3 regions of the Pseudarthrobacter defluvii genome follow, and region 1 is predicted to be linked to each of the others. Evidence: riboswitches for the same ligand, from Rfam matches in the RefSeq annotation. Region 1 holds a riboswitch; each other region holds the start of a gene.

Region 1 (4,271 bases):
TGAGCAACTGGAACAGCGAGGCCATGCCCAGGTGGTTGACCACCACAAAGACGATGGCCATGCCGCGCAACAAGTCTACGCGCGAGTCCCTGGTGGAAGGATCCTGGTAGCTCCAGGCCGTGGCTGCATTGATCCTGCGCGGAACCTGCCACAGGGCCACCAGAAGGATGAGCATGGCAGCGGCAACAGTCCAGGCAGCAGGCCCGGAAAGTGTGTTGGCGCGGACATAAGTGCCGGTGGATGCCTGATCGGTCACAGGGCCGGTGACCATCGGCGAGGCTTTCAGCCGATCCGCCGCCGCTTTGGCAATCTCCGGGCTTCCGGTGAGCAGCCAGCTGATGCTCGCCACCCCGGTGTCCCTGGTGCTGGTGCGCTCATCCCACACGACGGCGGCCGTGCGGCCGAATCCCGGGGAGGTGGCAGTTCCCACCACCTGGTCCCACCAGCCGGTTTTGATGTCGGCTTCGGGTGCGCCGCCCGTTGAAGGGCTGTAGAAGGCCGACGTCTGGAGCAGGAAGGGTTTCCGGCGCCCCTCTGAATAGGTGCCGTAGAAGTTTTCGCCCCCGGAGGCTGTCAGCATCTCCTGGAGTTCACCGGCCCGGGGCACGGTGTTGACGGCGGCTCCGCCGGCCGTGTCGTCGTGGTAGGCGGCAAGACCCACCCAGTCCACGGCGTCGTCGCCCGGGTAATACGGTGCGTAGGCGTTATCGCTCCCGTTCCAGGCCCCGTCCCCGTTCGTGTCCAGCAAAGCGAACCCGTCGCTTCCCGGCTGCGGCGCGTTCCGGCTCCGGTCAAAGGGGTAGTCCTTGCCCAGGTAAGGTGACCACACCATGGCGACCCGGCCGCCGTCGTCCTTCTTGAATGCCTTGGACACTGCTTGGAAGGCCTGGCGGTACGCGGCGGGCTGCTGGCCCCAGCCCACCCAGCTGGTGTTCATGTCAGGGGCAAACCGGATCAGCAGCTGCCCCTTGAACCCGGAGGTGAGGCCGTGCACCTGCTGTGCGAAGGCTTCGGCCTCGCTGGTGCCGAGCTGGTCCAGCGGCACCGACGGCTTCACCGTGAGCAGGGCGTGGGAGCCTTTGGCTGCGGCCTGCTGCAGGAAGCCGTCGATGTCATTCCGTTCCGAGTCACGGAATGGAATGGTGATGTCGTGTCCGAAGACAGCGGGGCTGGCACCCAGCCGGTCGCTGAAGCCTGCGGCGGTATCCTCGCCCCACTCAAGGACGGCACCCAACCACGGCTTTCCGTTGTCAGGTGCAGTCTGGGCCGCCTGCGCCGGACCTGCCGGCGCCAGAACGGCCAGGAAGGCGATGACGATGGTTGCCAGATAGGCGACGGCAGAACGCGGACGGTTCCGCCAGATGGCGTGGTGGTGCGATGTCACTGCCCGCATGTTGCAAGGACCCCCCGGTACTCATTGCTCTGCTGCCCGTTGCTTAGGCGACGGGGCGGTGCCCCCGGTAAGACTTTATCGGGCGGCGGGCCTTCGCGTGTCGCCTGGGCGTCCGGCGAATTACGGAACATGACGACGGCGGCCGTGCGGCTCGGGAGCGCAGGTGTTACGTTTTTGGGGAGTAATGAGTACCGGCGCCAAGCCCTGACTGGCCGGTCGGCAACCCTCCCTTTCGCGGCGGGGTGCCTCAGGTGAATACTCGGCATATCGACCCATTCGAGCTGCAAGCGTGAAAGAAGGAGATCCGTCGTGTCTGACGCACCCGCCCCTGACGAAAGACTGTCCTACCGCCTGATTACCGGCGCGGACACCCGTGAGTTCTGCGAGCGGATCTCCGCTGCACTCGCCGACGGGTACGTGCTGCACGGCAGCCCTGCGGCAACCTTCAACGGCACCACCGTCATCGTGGCGCAGGCCATCGTCCTTCCGGCCGCCATCGCCTCGGCGGATGCCGCCGTGGCCACTGCCGTGGACGAGCTCGAGGGCGAGTTCGACGGCGAGGGCCACGCATGAGCTACGCCGGAGACCTGACGCCGCAGGAAGCCTGGGCCAAGCTGGAGCAGGGCGCCGTCCTGGTGGATGTCCGCACCGAGGGCGAATGGGCCCACATCGGCATCCCCGACACCAAGGCCACAGACAACGACCCCCTGTTCATCCAGTGGACCTTCCCCGGCGGCATCCCCAACCCGGACTTCATCAAGGACCTGACGAACCAGGCACCGGAGGATCCCCAGGCGGAACTGGTGTTCCTGTGCCGCTCCGGCAAGCGCTCCATCGCCGCGGCCACCGCCGCCACCCAGGCGGGTTTCACCGCCTACAGCGTCCTCGAGGGCTTCGAAGGCGATCCCGACCGCTTCGGCGAGCGGACCGTCAATGGCTGGAAAAACCGCGGCCTGCCCACCAACCTCGGAAAGAACTAAGTGAGCTTCAACCAAGACGCCCCCGGCTGGAACCCCGACACCCAGGCAGTCCGCGGCGGGCTGGACCGCAGCAACTTCCAGGAAACGTCGGAGGCCATCTTCCTCAACTCCGGCTTCGTCTACGAATCCGCGGCCGCTGCTGAACGCGCCTTCACCGGCGAGGATGAGCGCTTCGTCTACTCCCGCTATGGCAACCCGTCCGTGGCCACCTTCCAGGAACGGCTCCGGCTGCTCGAAGGCACTGAAGCATGCTTCGCGACGGCGTCGGGCATGTCCGCGGTGTTCACGGCCCTGGGTGCCCTGCTGGCAGCCGGCGACCGGGTAGTGGCCGCACGCTCGCTGTTCGGTTCCTGCTTCGTAGTCCTGAACGAGATCCTGCCCCGATGGGGTGTGGAGACGGTGTTCGTCGACGGGCCGGACCTGGACCAGTGGCGCGAAGCGCTCTCCAAGCCCACCACGGCTGTCTTCTTCGAATCCCCGTCCAACCCCATGCAGGAAATCGTGGACATCGCCGCTGTCAGCGAACTGGCGCACGCCGCCGGGGCCACCGTGGTGGCGGACAACGTCTTCGCCACTCCCCTACTGCAGCGCTGCGGGGACCTCGGCGCCGACGTCATCGTCTACTCGGGCACCAAGCACATCGACGGCCAGGGCCGGGTGATGGGCGGTGCCATCCTGGGCACCAAGGAGTTCATCGAGGGACCCGTGAAGCAGCTGATGCGACACACCGGCCCCGCGCTGTCCCCATTCAATGCCTGGGTCCTGACCAAGGGCCTGGAAACCATGGGCCTCCGCGTCAACCACTCCTCCGCCACCGCCCTCCGGCTGGCCGAGTGGCTGGAGGAGCAACCGGCCGTGAGCTGGGTGAAGTATCCGCTGCTGAAGTCGCACCCGCAGTACGGGCTGGCGGCGAAGCAGATGAGCGCGGGCGGGACCGTCCTGACGCTGGAGCTTGCTCCTTCGGGTGGGCGCTCCGGTAAGGAGGCCGCCTTCGCCCTGCTGGACGGGCTGCGGATCATCGACATCTCCAACAACCTGGGCGATTCCAAGTCCCTGATCACCCATCCCGCCACCACCACCCACCGCGCCATGGGACCGGAGGGACGGGCTGCCATTGGGCTCAGCGACGGCGTGGTCCGTCTCTCCGTGGGGCTTGAGGACCCGGACGACCTCATCCGCGACCTGGAACAGGCTCTGAAGCAGATCTAGGTTTTCGACGCGCTTTCCCGTTTTCGCGGCGCAGATTCCCGGTCGCGGCCCAAATGCGGGCCGCGAAAGGGAATAAGCGCGTCGAAAAGGAAGCTGCGCGTCGCGATGCGCCAGGCGGCCGGTCAGGATTGGCGGACCCGCAGCAGCTCGGGAGTGGCCGCCACTTCGGAGAGATCAAGCGCTCCGCGCATGGTCACGTTCACGGCCTGCCTCACCACGGCCCCGAACCCCATGTCCCCGGGCGGCGGACCGGCCAGGGCATTGTCACGGGCGCGGCGTTGTTCGGCTGCCCCCGTCCCGCGGGCGATGATGTCCTCTACACCCTGCCGGGCAAGGGCCAGCTCGCCCTGTTCCTGCAGGACGGGAGCCAGGTAGTCCACCAGTGAACGGGCCACGTCCGCAGCGGGGGCAGGACGGAAGTTGCCGAAATCCAGGAGTTCGCCGCTGAGCCCTTCACTGCTGGCCTGCCAGGAAGCCATCCGCAAAAGAACCGTGGGAACGGGTGCAGGATCAACGTCCTCGCGCCACTCCCTGCTTGCTGATTCCACCAGCGCCCGGACCAGGACCGCAATGAGGGCCGCGTCCTCGGCCCGGAGGCAGACGTCCGCCACCCGTACCTCGACGGTGGGATGGTTGCGGGACAAGCGGGCGTCGAAGTAGACCATGCCCTCATCGAGCATGACGCCGGT
Region 2 (4,271 bases), 1.8 Mb from region 1:
GCGCCGCCCCATTCCCCGCCAACAGCGAAGCCCTGCGCAAACCGGAGGATGACCAGCAGCGCCGGAGCCCAGTAGCCGATCTGCGCGAAGGTGGGCAGGCAGCCCATCAGGAAGGTGGAGACGCCCACCAGCACGATGCTCAGCTGCAGCAGCTGCTTGCGGCCGAACTTGTCGCCGAAGTGGCCGAACACGATGCCGCCGATGGGACGGGCCACGAAACCCACGGCATAGGTGAGGAAGGCGGCGATGATGCCGTCCAGCTCGGTCCCGGCGTTGGGGAAGAAGGCCTTCCCGAACACCAGGGTGGCGGCCGATGCGTAGAGGAAGAACTCGTACCACTCCACGACGGTGCCGGCCATGGAGGCGGTCACCACTTTCTTCAGGCCTGATGCCTTGACGTCGGTTTCTTCGGTGAGCCTTGCGGCGGAGCGTTCCGTACTCATGCGAACTCCTTCGGCGTCGTCGTCGACACCACGGGGACAGTCGATGGCAGCCGCGTGTGATGTACACCACGAAAGCCGGCTTCGATGAGTATGGTCTGCCTGCCCGTGCAACCTCAACGCCCATTAGTGCAGAAGGCATCTGCACTAATGCACATTGCTGGCGGTTTGCTGGATGCCCCTAGACCAGGAAGCTGCTCCTCAGCTGTGCCCCCAGTTGCCCAATTTCGGTGAGGAACCCGTCGTGGCCGATGGGCGCCTGGATGACGTGGACGTCCACGTCGCCGGGCAGCGACTGCGCCAGCTCCCGCGACTGGGACGGGAAGTAGAGCCGGTCGGAGTCGACGGCGGCCACGAAGAAGCGTGCAGTAGCAGCGGCCAGCGCTTCGGTCAGGGTTCCCCGGCCCCGGCAGACGTCGTGGCTCATCAGTGCCTCGGTCAGGGCGATGTAGCTGTTGGCGTCAAAGCGCTTCACGAGCTTGTTGCCCTGGTGGTCCAGGTAGCTTTCCACCTGGTAGCGGCCGCGGGCTGCGAGCACTTCCCCCTGAAGGGGCGACTCGGATGCCTGGGCTGACCGGCCAAAGCGGCCTTCCAGTTCGGCGGCGGACCGGTAGGTGATGTGGGCGATGCGCCGGGCAAGGGCCAGGCCCTCTTCAGGACAGGGACCGCCGTAGTAGTCGCCGCCGTTGAAGTTTGGATCCTGCCGGATGGCCAGGGTCTGGGCCTGGGCAAAGGCGATTTGTTCTGCGGTGCTGGCAGCCCCGACGGCGATGACGGCGCAGCGCTGCACCCTTTCCGGGTACGTCACTGCCCATTCCAGTGCGCGGGCGCCGCCCATGGAGCCGCCAAGGACCGCGAACCAGCTCTTGATTCCCAGCTGGTCTGCGAGCCGGACTTCCGCCTCGGTGCTGTCCCGCAGCGTGACCAGGGGGAAGCGGGAGCCCCAGGGCGATCCGTCGGGGGCGGGAGAGGAGGGGCCTGTGGAGCCGTAGCAGCCGCCCACAATGTTGATGGACACCACGAAGAAACGGTCGGTGTCCACGGGGGCGCCGGGGCCCGCGAGTTGTTCCCACCAGCCTTCTTCGTCCGTGTCGCCACGGGTTACGTGCGTGCTGCCGGTCAGCGCATGCTCGATCAGGATGGCGTTGCTGGCGTCCGCGTTGAGCGTCCCCCAGGTTTCGTAGGCCAGGGTGACGTCCGGGAGGTATCCCCCGGCTTCGAGTTCCAGTCCCCCGATGGAGGCGTAGCGGACAATTCCGTGTTCGGGGATGGTTTTTGGGGCGACGGTAACCGTCATGGCAAGACCTCTTCTACGCGCTTGCCCGCCGTCATTTGACCGGCAGGCCAGGTCCTCACCCGGGGCACCCCACCGCGAATGGAGGGTTGCCGGCCAGCAAGCCGGGGCTGTCACTGGCACTCATGACCTGGATCGAGTGTACGAAATACTCCCCGGTCCAGGCCAAGAGTGTGACTGGTTGTGACTTCCCGGCTTGCTGCCCGCCCCGCCTTACCGCCCGAGTGGAGGCCCGGCGTCGTACTTTGCCCGTCTAGGCGCTCTTCGCAGCCCTGAAGCCTGCTTCCAGGTCGGCGAGGATGTCGTCGATGTGTTCCAGCCCCACGGAAAGCCTGACGAGTCCCGGGTGCACCCCGGCCACAGCCTGCTGCTCCGGGGAGAGCTGGCTGTGGGTGGTCGACGCCGGGTGGATGACCAGGGAGCGCACGTCGCCGATGTTGGCCACATGGGAGTGCAGCTCCAGGGCGTCGACGAAGCGTTTGCCCGCCTCCGCTCCGCCGGCCAGGTTGAAGGCGACGACGGCGCCCGTCCCCTTGGGCCCGTACTTGCGGCCACGCTCGTACCAGGGGCTGGACGGCAGCCCGGCATAGGCGACCGATTCGACGTCGTGCCTTGCCTCAAGCCAGCGCGCCACTTCCGTGGCGTTGGCAACGTGGCGCTCCACCCGCAGGCTCAAAGTCTCCAGGCCCTGGGAAATCAGGAAGGCGTTGAAGGGCGAGACCGCCGAGCCCAGGTCGCGCAGGAGCTGGACCCGCGCCTTGAGGATGTAGGAGAAGTTGGCCCCCAGCGCTCCATCGGCTCCCAGATCGCGGGCGTAGACCAGCCCGTTGTAGGTGGGATCCGGGGTGTTGAAGCCTGGGAACCGTTCCGGGTCCTTGCTGAAATCGAACTTGCCGGAATCGACGATCACGCCGGCGATGGCTGTGCCGTGGCCGCCCAGGTACTTGGTGGCGGAATGGATCACGATGTCCGCGCCCCACTCCAGCGGGCGGATGAGGTACGGGGTGGAGAGGGTGTTGTCCACGATGAGGGGCACGCCGGCCTGGTGGGCGACTTCGGAGATGCCCTCGATGTCCAGGACGTCCTGGCGGGGGTTGGAGACCACTTCACCGAAGAAGAGCTTGGTGTTGGGCTGGACTGCGTTGCGCCACTGGTCCAAGTTGTCGGGGTCCTCCACGAACGTGACGGAGATGCCGAACTTTTTCAGGGTGTGGGCGAAGAGGTTATAGGTTCCGCCGTAGAGGCTGGGGCTGGCCACGATGTGGTCGCCGGCCTCCGCGATGTTCAGGACCGCGAACGTTTCAGCGGCCTGGCCGGAACTCAGCAGCAGCGCTGCCAAACCACCTTCGAGGCTGGCGATCCGCTGTTCCACTGCGTCCTGCGTCGGGTTGCCGATGCGGGTGTAGATGGGCGCGAGTTCGGACAGTGCGAAACGGTTTGCTGCGCTTTCGGCCGTTGGGAACACGAAGGACGTGGTCTGGTAGATGGGCAGGGCACGGGCTCCCGCTGCACTGTCCACTTCCTGGCCGGCGTGGATTTGGCGGGTTTCGAAGGACCAACCGTTGGACATCCAAATCTCCTTTGACATGGGCCCGGCATGCTCACCGGCAGTGCGGGCGCGCTTGCTTCCGGTTCTTGCCGGACAGCCAGGTCTTCACCCGGGGCACCCCACCGCGGATGGAGGGTTGCCGGCCAGCGAGCCGGGGCTTGGCGCTGGCACTCATGACCTGCGCCAAGTCTAGGAACAGCGTTGTTGCCGTGAACAGGATTGTGACGAACATGGTCTTTTAGGCGGCCTTTCCATGGCCATTGAGTGCGCGCAAATCCAGTAAGGGTACCCTTAGCTGAGAGCCGCATCACAAAGTGCCAAGATGTTGCCATGCGCATGGATCACGTCTCTTACGCCTGTGAACACGACGGCCTCGCGGCCACCACCGAACGTATTGCAACTGCCCTCGGCGTTGAGGCAGTGAAGGGCGGGGTACACCCCCGGTTCGGAACCCGGAATATGATCATCCCGCTCGCCGGTCACAAGTACCTCGAGGTTGTGGAGGTCCTGGACCACCCTGCATCGGACAAGGCACCGTTTGGACAGGCCGTAAGGGCCCGATCCGCGGCAGGCGGCGGCTGGATGGGCTGGTGCGTCGAAGTGGACGACCTCGCCCCCTTCGAGGAACGCCTCGGCCGCTCCGCTGTCAACGGCAACCGCAAGTTCCCGGACGGCCGCGAGCTGGTCTGGAAGCAGATTGGCATCCTGGGCCTCATCGCCGATCCCCAGGTCCCGTACATGCTCAAGTGGGAGGGTGATCCCTCACTTCACCCCTCCAACGCCTACCAGAGCAACCTCAAGATGAGCTGCCTGACCATCGCAGGCTCCGCCTCCCGGGTCACCGAGTGGCTGGGTGAGCCGGTGGAAAAGCCGCTTGAGGATGTTGCGGTCGAGTGGGTCGCCCCGCACGGAACGCCCGGCATCCTGTCGGTCACGTTCGAAACCGCCAACGGGGCTGTCACTCTCTGACGCTCCAGCCCTCTTCCCT
Region 3 (4,271 bases), 900 kb from region 1:
TCACAACGCAGCCGTTGCCGATGATGGGAACGGCATTGGGGCTGAGAATGCCTGCCGGCAGCAGCTTGAGTTCGTACTTTTCACCGCCCACGACGACGGTGTGCCCGGCGTTGTTGCCGCCGTTGGGCTTGACGACGTAGTCAACACGGCCGCCCAGCAAATCGGTGGCCTTGCCTTTTCCTTCGTCGCCCCACTGGGCTCCTACGATCACAATTGCTGGCATGGGATCCTCCCCCATTCGTTCGGGCTGCCCGGGTCCGGCCACCAGGTGGCAGGCCTATGCAGCGCCGTTCATGAGAATGCCCCGAACATACCGGCCTTCGCGCGGCCGCAGCACGGCACGGCGAAGGAAGAGTCCCGGGGCTCTTACCACCCAAGTTTAGCCGATGGGGCACTTTGTCCACCGTTTGGCCCGCCGCTGCCCTTCAGGCGTATAGGGCAGCGGCGGCCCTTGGCGCGCTATTCGTCGTCCGCCTCCCCGGCGGGCCGGGACGTCTGCTCGGCGAGGGTGTCCCAGAAGGAGGTGTCGGCGTCGGCAATGGAACCGTCCGCAATGGCGGCGGCGGTGGACGTCAGCGTGGTGACCGTCTGCTTGATCAGGTAGCCGTTGCTGCGCTGGCCCAGCGCGTAGCCGTCCAGGTAGTGGTCGGACATGCCGCGCATCTCGAAGAGCAAGGTGGCGATGCCGTATTCCACGGAGATGCCGTTGCGGCTGATGGTCTCGGCGCTGCCGCCCTGGTACTTGCCCAGGTGGCCCCAGCCGGTCGAGTCGACGTTGTTGAAGACCACGGCGCCCAGCTGCTTCGACTTTTCGACGACGGCGGGATCTGCGTTGGGAGTGGTGGGGTACAGGATGGAGCCGGAGACCAGCTTGCCGTCACGCTCGGCGCGGGTGCCCTGGTGGTGCAGGTCGATCATGTAGTCGATCCGGTACTTGCGCATCACGTTGTTGTGCAGCGCCTGGGTTTCCGGCTGGACCTTGGCCACGTGGTCGCGGTTCAGGTCCACGCCCTGGGCGTTGTAGCGGGTGAGGTGCCGGTCCCCCTTGGCGAGGTAGTTGTCCAGGGAGAAGTTGACGTCCCCCATGGCGCCATCCGCGTTAAGCATGGGCACCACCAGGATGTTCACGCCTTTGAGGATGTCCGCCGATTTGCCGGTGCCCAGGTGCTTGATGAACTCCATGGCGCCCTCGGTGGTGAGCTGTTCGTTGCCGTGCTGCTGGGTCAGGTAGAGGATGGTGGGCTTGGCCGGATCGGAAATGTACTTGACCAGGTGGATGTCGCGGCCCTTCACGGTCTGGCCGATGACTTCCAGTTCCATGGCGGGCTGCTTGGCGTCCTGGTCCTTCAGGAAGGAAACCATCTGGTCATAGGTGGCCAGTTTTGTTGTGGTGATCTGGCCGTTGCCGTCATAGCCGGGGCCTTCGCCCACTGCGATGGCCAGCGGCGCCGGTCCGGCCACGACGGCGAGCGCCAGGGCGCCGGAAAGGGCAAGGTTCCTGAAGGTTGCCAGGGATTTGTTCACGGTGAATGACCTCTTCTTTGGGTGCGATGCGGTTCGTGCGAGTGGGCAGTCAGCCATCGTTTCCCTCATTTGGCTGTGACAAGAGCCAACCAAGCTGGACAGAATCTGTCAATACGCTGGACGAAAGCTGTAAGTACGCCAACAGCACAGAAGAAGTAAGCGCCGGCATCTGGTGCGACACAAAGCGGACAGGACTTGCCCAGACCCGCGCTTCTCGCTTTAAGTGAGAGGGAACCATCCGGAGCGGCCGAGAGACCTGGCTCGATGACGCCGCAGCAACCACGGTCCAGCAGGAGTCCTGCTGGCCGAAGGTGCTACTGCCAGGACCGATGGAAAGAGAGATTCCAGCATGTCCCTGAACACCGACCACATCCGCGTCACCCACGCCGGTTCCCTCCCCCGCACCCCGGAACTCATCGCAGCAAATGCGGCCAAGGAAGCCGACGGCATCACCCCGGAATTCCTTGATCTCCTCGAGGCCTCGGTGGTGGACATTGTCCAGCGACAAAAAGACCTGGGCGTCGACATCGCCAACGACGGCGAGTACGGCCACACCATGTCCACTTCCGTGGACTACGGCGCTTGGTGGAACTACTCGTTTTCCCGACTCGGCGGCCTGGAACCGACCAACGTGGACCGCTGGGCCGACTCGCAAGTCCACCGCTCCTCGCCGGGCCACATCGTCCTGACCTCCTTTCCGGACCGCCGCGACCGGCAGAAGTTCAACGACGCCTATAGCGATCCGTCCTCGGGCATCCTCTCAAACCGCAAGTCGGTCACCCAGCCCAAGATCGCCGGGCCGCTGACGTACACGGGCCAGGACCTTGTGGCGTCGGACATCAGGAACCTGAAGACCGGGCTGGCCGCTGCGGGCCTCTCCGACGGTTTCGTGGCCTCGCTTTCCCCCGGCTCCTGCGCCCGGGTGGCCAATGAGTACTACAAGTCCGACGAGGAACTGGTCTACGCCTGTGCCGACGCCATGCGGGAGGAATACAAGGCGATCATCGACGCCGGACTCACCGTGCAGCTCGACGACCCGTCCCTGGCCGAGAGCTGGGACCAGATCAACCCCGAACCGTCGTTGGAGGACTACCTGAAGTTCATCCAATTGCGCGTCGAGGCTACCAATTGGGCCCTCCGGGACCTTCCGCAGGAGCAAATCCGGCTGCACGTCTGCTGGGGTTCCTGGCACGGCCCGCACACCACCGACATCCCGTTCGCAGACATCATCGGCTCCGTGCTGCAGGTCAACGCCGGCGCCTACTCCTTCGAGGCTGCCAACGTGCGCCACGAACACGAATGGCGGATCTGGGAGGACACCAAGCTCCCCGAAGGCAAGGTGATCATTCCGGGCGTCGTATCGCACGCCACAAACGTCGTGGAGCACCCGGACCTGGTGGCGGACCGCATCGTCCGTTTCGCCGACGTGGTGGGCCGGGAGAACGTCATTGCCTCCACCGACTGCGGCCTGGGCGGCCGCGTGCACCCGCAGATTGCCTTCGCCAAGCTGGAGGCGTTGGGCGAGGGTGCCCGCCGCGCCACCAACCGGCTCTGGTAAATACGCCTGCAGTCCGGGCGCCGGCTGTTCCTTCCATCACCGGAAAGGGGCAGCCGGCGTTTCGCTTCCCGGGGCTTGCTAAACTGGGGAAGGCCGGCGAGGTCCGGCCCACCCCAACCAACCGCTGCTGATGCGTTGCGCCTGCCCGCGCCCTCATCTGCCGGCGGCAGCAACGCCAATCCCCGCAGGAGAACCAGCACTTCATGACAGCCCTGGCCCCCGAAACATTCCACGAACAGCTCATGAGCCGCCGCTACGAACCCAGCGTGGCAGCCGTCAACGAACTGTGCGATTCCCTGCGGGAGACCAAGCCCGGAACCGTGGTCCCCTACGTGGATCCGATGCACGACGTTGAAGAATGCCGCATTGTCAGCCTCTACTCCAACATCGGTGAGGCGGATCCGTCCGGCTTCATCACCGCCGGCGACCAGGACGCCGCCACCCGTATGCTGGGCATCCAGTGGAAGCTGGGCCTGCGCCCCGAGTTCGTGATGCCGTGGAACGTCCACCCCTGGCACGTTCCCGGCGAACCCAACGGCAAGTTCACCCCGGACCAGGTTCAGGCCGGCCTGAAGCCCCTGCTGAAGTTCCTGGCCCTGGTGCCCCGCGCATCGGTCATCGTGGCGCACGGCACTGAAGCCAACCGCCTGGCCAACCTGCTGCTGAAGACCGAGGTGCCCCTGCTGTGGCGCCGCGGCCTGAAGACCTACAAGGTCCGCTCGCTGAGCGGCCGCGCGTTCGCCGGTTCCCCTGCACGCCAGGAGGAGTTCCTCGAAGACATGCGCACGGCCTACGCCGACGCCATGGCCCGCACCGGCATCGCCAAACCTTAAACGAACGACGGCGGGTGGTGACTTTCGGAATGAAAGTCACCGCCCGCCGTCGTCTGCTTTAAGGCCGTTGGGCCTCAGGCACCCTCGATGGCCGCTTTCGCCTTGGGGTCCGAGTCGTTGAGGAATTTCTCGATCCGCTCCGGCTCGTCAGCCTCGCCAATGGCCGAGGACGCCCGCCCCAGGGAGTAGAGCGCCCGCAGGAAGCCGCGGTTGGGCTCGTGCTCCCACGGGATGGGCCCCACGCCCCGCCAGCCATTGCGCCGGAGCGAATCCAGGCCGCGGTGGTAGCCCACCCGCGCATAGGCGTAGGAGTCGATGGTGCGCCCCTCCGCCCAGGCTTCCTCGGCCAGGATGGC

The links. A riboswitch is a leader RNA that binds a small molecule or an ion and turns the genes downstream of it on or off. The one in region 1 is predicted to bind S-adenosylmethionine.
Region 2: another riboswitch for S-adenosylmethionine. It lies ahead of metX (homoserine O-acetyltransferase MetX); the one in region 1 lies ahead of JCQ34_RS17850 (DUF1737 domain-containing protein).
Region 3: another riboswitch for S-adenosylmethionine. It lies ahead of JCQ34_RS02495 (cobalamin-independent methionine synthase II family protein); the one in region 1 lies ahead of JCQ34_RS17850 (DUF1737 domain-containing protein).

Annotation. Positions count from the first base shown of each region.
Region 1 is NZ_CP066362.1:3,827,534-3,831,804, forward strand. Features, by position in the region: gene opgC (OpgC domain-containing protein) at 1-1,393, opposite strand, end outside; SAM riboswitch class IV at 1,574-1,689, shown strand; gene JCQ34_RS17850 (DUF1737 domain-containing protein) at 1,703-1,966, shown strand; gene JCQ34_RS17855 (rhodanese-like domain-containing protein) at 1,963-2,373, shown strand; gene JCQ34_RS17860 (O-succinylhomoserine sulfhydrylase) at 2,374-3,582, shown strand; gene JCQ34_RS17865 (glutamate--cysteine ligase 2) at 3,705-4,271, opposite strand, start outside.
Region 2 is NZ_CP066362.1:1,401,501-1,405,771, reverse strand. Features, by position in the region: gene JCQ34_RS06420 (MFS transporter) at 1-443, opposite strand, end outside; gene metX (homoserine O-acetyltransferase MetX) at 622-1,737, opposite strand; SAM riboswitch class IV at 1,750-1,865, opposite strand; gene JCQ34_RS06410 (bifunctional o-acetylhomoserine/o-acetylserine sulfhydrylase) at 1,988-3,304, opposite strand; SAM riboswitch class IV at 3,348-3,462, opposite strand; gene JCQ34_RS06405 (VOC family protein) at 3,614-4,252, shown strand.
Region 3 is NZ_CP066362.1:504,500-508,770, reverse strand. Features, by position in the region: gene JCQ34_RS02505 (adenylosuccinate synthase) at 1-223, opposite strand, end outside; gene JCQ34_RS02500 (M14 family zinc carboxypeptidase) at 460-1,524, opposite strand; SAM riboswitch class I at 1,756-1,860, shown strand; gene JCQ34_RS02495 (cobalamin-independent methionine synthase II family protein) at 1,874-3,082, shown strand; gene JCQ34_RS02490 (uracil-DNA glycosylase) at 3,286-3,915, shown strand; gene JCQ34_RS02485 (DUF3151 domain-containing protein) at 3,990-4,271, opposite strand, start outside.